2 regions of the Lactococcus lactis genome follow, and region 2 is predicted to be linked to the other one. Evidence: riboswitches for the same ligand, from Rfam matches in the RefSeq annotation. Region 2 holds a riboswitch; the other holds the start of a gene.

Region 1 (3,149 bases), 970 kb from region 2:
CTTATCAGGATAAGCTTTCTCAATTGCTTTTTTCGTTGCTTCAGTTTGGTAGGCTTTGACAACTTCTTTATAAATTTTGTTATTAGCATCTTTTTTATTTGCAACGATGATATTAATCCACTGCTCGCTATCTTTGTTTACAGGTTCAGTATAAATAGACTCTTCAACCGTTAATTTTGCTGTTGTTGCAAAATCGTCATTAATTACTGCCGCTGTAATTGAATCAAGCGCACGCGGTGTTTGTGCCGCATCTAATTCTTTAATGACCAAATTTTTTGGATTTGAATTAATATCTTTGACTGTCGCAAGTGTATCACCTGATACAGAAAGGCCAATCAAACCAGCATTCTTCAAGACATAAAGTGCGCGACTTTCATTTGAAGCGTCATTAGGTACTGCAATTGTATCTCCTGATTTAATTTGGCTCAATGAAGTAATTTTTTTAGAATAAAGACGAATTGGTGAAATTGTTGTATTACCAATTGCTTTCAAATCACCGTCATTAGCTTTATTCCAAGCATTCAAGAAAGCATAATGTTGGAAGGCATTCAAATCAATATCGCCGTTTTTCAAAGCTGTATTTGGTTGTGTATAATCTGTAAAATGAGTGAATTTTAAAGTAATTCCATATTTATCTTTAGCTGTTTTAGAAACAGTTGACCAAATGGCATCATCTTCTTTTGTTCCTGTCATTATTCCAATATTCACAGTTTTATTTGCCGTTTTACTTTCACCAGATTTATGATTAAAACCGAAAAATGCAGCGATAGCAACAATTACAACAACAATAACGACAATTAAAATATTTCTGTTTCTTGGATTCATTTCTTCTCCCTTTTTTCTAATTGATTTATTTTTCAAAATCAATTATTCCCCTTTTGATAAACTTTTACATCTATTAGAAAAATTAACCGTGCACCTGTTAATTTTTCTAATACTAAACAAATTCTTCAAGATAAAGCGCTCATGCTAAATAAAAATAGCTCATTTCATATAAAGAAACGAGCTATATCGTGGTACCATTCTTGATTTAAGCACTTTTTAGTTCACTGAAAATTTTCAGATTCCAAAGGCAACTTTCAAGTTCAATAACGAGAACCATTCCGTCAAGAGCTTAGTTAAACCTCACTCTTGCTACGCTTATCAAGCCATTTTCATTGCTTCACTCAGGCTTGCTCTCACCGCTACAAGCTCTCTGTGCTGACCTTCACAATTACTTACTCGACCGCTTTTATTTTGTCCGAATTTGTGTATAGACTTATTCTAACAGACTTTCGTTTTTTTTGAATTATTGATTTTTTATGTTGCCTTAAATATTTTTTAAGTTTAATTTATAAAATAGATTAACAATCTTAAAAAAATGCTTTTCAACTTAAAATATGCTAAACTTAAAGAGTAAAAATAAATATTTGCACAATGGGTCTATTGACAAAACTGTCAGTAGCGAGAAATACCATCTGACCTGATCTGGGTAATGCCAGCGTAGGAATGTGTTAAGACAAATGTCTAATTTCTAACCCTCCTTTTGTGCGCATCAAAAAGGAGTTTTTTTTTATGTCTAATTCTAAGTTCAATGTCCGTTTATTAACGGAAATTGCCTTCATGGCGGCACTCGCCTTCATCATCAGCCTTATTCCAAATACTGTTTATGGCTGGATTATTGTTGAAATCGCCTGTATCCCAATTCTTATTCTCAGTTTTCGTCGCGGCCTAACAGCTGGACTTGTCGGTGGATTAATCTGGGGAATTCTGTCAATGATTACTGGACACGCTTATATTTTAACCTTGTCTCAAGCTTTTCTTGAATATCTCATCGCCCCTGTTTCACTTGGAATTGCTGGACTTTTCCGCCAAAAAACAGCCCCTCTAAAACTTGTACCAGTTCTTTTGGGAACTTTTGTTGCTGTTCTTCTTAAATACTTCTTCCATTTTATTGCCGGAATCATTTTCTGGAGCCAATACGCTTGGAAAGGCTGGGGAGCCGTGGCTTATTCTCTTGCTGTCAATGGAATCAGTGCAATTTTTACTGCTATTGCTGCATTTGTCATTTTGATCATTTTCGTCAAAAAATTCCCTAAACTTTTCATTTATAGCAATTACTAATAAAATCTGTCAGTAACTTTTACAAAAAATAAAATCTGTCAGTAAAATTACTTTATCTTGTCAGTCAGCATAAATTCTTCTATAATAAAGCTATGTCTAAAAAGCAAAAATTAAAGAAAACACTTGTAGAACAAATTCTTGATAAGGCAAAAATTGAGCATACTGGACTTGCAATTAACGCTTTAGAAAGTAATAGCCTCCCTGTGGATATCAGTCGCAGTGATATTTATAAAACCCTAGCACTAATCGGCGATAAAACTGGTCCTGTCATTGGTATTCTTCCACTGACAGAGCATTTATCAGAAAAAAAATTGGCCAAAGTTTCGGGCAATAAAAAAGTAAGCATGATTCCTCAAAAAGACTTGCAAAAAACGACAGGTTATATTCACGGTGCAAATAATCCTGTAGGGATTTGGCAAAATAAAAAATTCCCAATTTTTATTGATTCTATTGCCTTAGAGCACGACTTTATCGTTTGTTCAGCTGGCGAAGTTGGGCGTAGCATAAAAATCGCTCCTAAAGTTCTCGCTGACTTTGTTCATGCTCAATTTGTCGAAATTAGAGAATAAAATTACTGACAGAATTTCTGTCAGTAATTTTTTGTTTATTAGAGCAAGAGTTTGCAAAAATTCTTCTTTTTTAGTATATTTTATTTTATACATAAAACAAAGGATTCTTAATGCAAAATACAAAATTATATTCTTTAACCCTAATTGCTCTTGGTGCAGCAATTATTGCAGTTCTCTCTCCTCTGTCTATCCCAATTGGTATTGTGCCCGTCACCTTACAAACACTTGCCGTAGGACTTGTTGCCACAGTACTAAAAGCGCGTGAAACTTTTTTTGCCATCTTACTCTATCTCCTGCTAGGATTTATTGGAATTCCCGTATTCACTGGAGGGACATCAGGAATTGCGGTTCTTTTTGGTCCAACAGGTGGTTTTCTAATTGCCTTTTTAATAATGGGAACCCTTATTTCTTTTGGCCTTCATCAAATTAATTATAAGACCATCCCTGCTTTTATCATAAATATTGTAGGACACCTGC
Region 2 (3,149 bases):
TCTCTGACCAGTTCTCCATTACCATGTCCCCCTTTAATCAGCACATTTTTAGCACCTAACTTTTGAATATCATGAAGGGCTTTTAAAATTTCCTTTTCGTCAATAATTTTATAGCCACACATAACCTCTGCCTCTTCCAAATTGGGAGTGACCAATTCTGCTAAAGGTAACAATTCATTTTTTATCAAATCAATGGCTTCTCTTGTCAAAAGAATTGCCCCGCCTTTAGCCACCATTACTGGATCCACCACCAAATGCTTCGGTTTATATTTTTTCAAGCCTTGAATTACCGCTTCAACTTGAGCAGTATCAAAAAGTGCCCCCGTTTTAGCTGCCGAAATTTCCAAATCAGAAAATACTGAGTCAAATTGAGCCAAAATAAAAGCTTTATTTGTCGGTAAAATTTCTTGTACTCCATAGGTATTTTGCGCTGTCAACCCTGTCACAATTGTTGCCGAATATACTTTTTGATTATGAAAAGTTTTTAGGTCAGCATTAATACCAGCCCCACCAGAAGAATCAATTCCAGCGATTGTCACAACTTGAGAAACATCAATCATTTCTTTTTCTCCCTTATATAACCTCTTGCGTCGCTTGATAAATTTTATCAAGAAGACGATTCACAAAATTTCCTGGTAGATTTTCTACTTGCTCAGTAGCTTTCACACCAGATTCACCGAAGAATTCTGTCGCTTCATAAGCCGCCTTAAATAAATCATCAGATACAGCCGCAAAAGTTCCAACAATTGCTGACAACATATCCCCACAGCCAACATTAATTTTAAAAAGTGGACTATCAGTTTCAACAAATAGTTCCTCAAACCCATTAGAAATAACATCAACTTTTCCAGTTTGAATAATGACTGCCCCTGTTTTTTGAGCAGCAACTCGCGCGTGCTCAACTTCTAAATTTGACTCAAGTGCATCAATTCCTTTGTTCAAGCTTTCTTTATCAGCAAACCAAGCAATTTCCGCTGAATTCCCACGAATGATATCAAATTTCACCTCTTGCATTAATCTTTTGACAAAATTTGCTCTAAAAGGGACATTGACAGCAACTGGGTCCAAAATTAAAGGTTTGTGCTTTTGATTTGCTAACTGACAAATAGTCAAAAAAAGCGGATAATCCTTTTCTGAAATGGTTCCAATATTAACCACTACAGCATCTGCAATTTCAACTAAAGTTTCACTTTCTGAAATTTCCGCAGTCATTAATGGTGAACCACCAGCAAAACTAATCGCATCCGCAACTCTTTGTGGAGTTACAAAATTCGCTAAATTTAAGATAAGTGGTTGTTTTTCTTGAATCTTTTCTAAAATTGACATCAAAAAACTCCTTTATAGACACAAGGAGGGCTCTAGTATGATAAGAAAGTAAGCTAAAAGATTTTCATAAAGAAAATACAATTAAAACTCGGACACATTCTTACGCAGGTCTTAACCTGTTCAAGTCTGATGGTCTTTCTCAACCGGTAATTTTAGTTTTTACCAGTACCCATTGTGTTATTGATTTATTTTTAAAACTACAACTACTTTAACATATTTAAACTAAAAAAACTAATTTCGCAAATATACAAAAGAAAAAACCTAGCCCAAAAGGCAGGTTTTTCTTATTTTTTATACTCATCAATATGAGGGTCAACACTTTCTTCTTGACGATTAGTTTTTACCCAATCATTTTTAGAGTTGAAATATCGAATGGCTGACTGTGGATAAATTTGAGTTAAAATAAGTAGAAATTTCGTCAGATTAACCGTATCTTTCACTACATCCCACACCCTTGTTTTTTCTTGAGATTTTCCTTTGTTATAAAGAATAGCCCATACAAAATTCACAAAGATAATATAAATTGACATCACGATAAAAAGCACAACAACAATTTTAAGTGATTGAGTAATCCCTGATAGGATAGCAGAATTAACAATCATAATCAGTGTATAAATTACAATGATATATTCAATCCCCATTAACCAAGGTTTCAGTAGGGTCATCAATAATTCAAACTTCTGTTTATTCTGCAATTTTTTTGACCGAATCGTCGGTAAAATATATTTTGAAGATTGGATATTTCCCTGCGCCCATCGCACTCGTTGTTTAACCAAAGCTTCATTATCATTGATAATCCCTGTTTGTTCAATGTAAATATCATCAAATTGAGCATTTTTAACTTCAATATCTGACAGAAACAGACGGGTTGATAAATCAAAATCTTCCACAAGAGAATCTGTCCAAGGGTCTTCATTCAATGCCTGAAGAGTACTTAATTTACAGAACTGTCCATTTCCACCAAAAGCAACTGTATTGGTCAAAGTCCGAAACATCTGTGTCGCATTGATAATTTCAGAAAATTCCAAGTCTTGTGAAGCATCTTTAAGCAAATTGGCAACACGAACCTTGGATTGCAAACCAGTAAGCTTAGCATCATGATTGAAAACCATATTTACTTTTTCAAAATAATTGTTATCAAGTTTTGTATCGGCATCAATTATCGCAATAAGAACATCCTCCGGAGCAATTCCAGCTTCTTGAATTTGCTCACTAATTTGATAATAAGCCCAATTCAAAGCCGTCCCTTTTCCTTTTTGCGCATTAGGTTTAATACGTCTTAGAACATTCAATCGAGAATCTTGAATTTCAGAAATTTTTTCTAAGCTCCGATCATCACTTGCATCATCAATAACAGTTACTACCAAATTCTCATAATTATTTTTCAAAATACTTTTCAAAGTCGTTTGAATAACCAATTCTTCATTCAAACACGGAATCAAAACATAAATATGAAATTGTTTTTTTATTTTCTCATCTTTGAAATCTAATGCTGTTATCTTTTGTCTTTTATTATATGAATACCACAAAATAACGACTTCTACCGTATAGTAAAGAAATACGAAAACTGAAAAAATAAAGAAAATATAATTGATACGGTCAAAAATATCAAAAACCAAATAACTTTGTTTCCAATAATGATATCTTACAATATATAAATAGAGGAAAGGCAAGCTTGAACCAATATATAGCAATATCTTCGTTCTTGGTCTGATAAATTTTTTCAAACCTGTATAGATTGTCAAAAGCATAATCACAACAACTTCAAAAATTTGTAGCGCAAAATAACTATTGAAAATTTTGTTATTAAAATGAATAAAATT

What was found. Region 2 has a riboswitch for thiamine pyrophosphate ahead of thiM (hydroxyethylthiazole kinase). Riboswitches for the same ligand answer to the same signal wherever they lie in the genome.
Region 1: it holds a riboswitch for thiamine pyrophosphate, as region 2 does, so the genes downstream of both, thiT (energy-coupled thiamine transporter ThiT) here and thiM (hydroxyethylthiazole kinase) in region 2, are expected to answer to the same signal.

The regions. Positions count from the first base shown of each region.
Region 1 covers NZ_CP118969.1:311,023-314,171, reverse strand. Annotated here, with positions in the region: gene PYW37_RS01695 (MetQ/NlpA family ABC transporter substrate-binding protein) at 1-825, opposite strand, end outside; TPP riboswitch at 1,407-1,506, shown strand; gene thiT (energy-coupled thiamine transporter ThiT) at 1,555-2,103, shown strand; gene PYW37_RS01685 (aminoacyl-tRNA deacylase) at 2,196-2,672, shown strand; gene PYW37_RS01680 (biotin transporter BioY) at 2,783-3,149, shown strand, end outside.
Region 2 covers NZ_CP118969.1:1,284,258-1,287,406, forward strand. Annotated here, with positions in the region: gene thiD (bifunctional hydroxymethylpyrimidine kinase/phosphomethylpyrimidine kinase) at 1-560, opposite strand, end outside; gene thiM (hydroxyethylthiazole kinase) at 574-1,326, opposite strand; TPP riboswitch at 1,407-1,509, opposite strand; gene PYW37_RS06470 (glycosyltransferase family protein) at 1,611-3,149, opposite strand, start outside.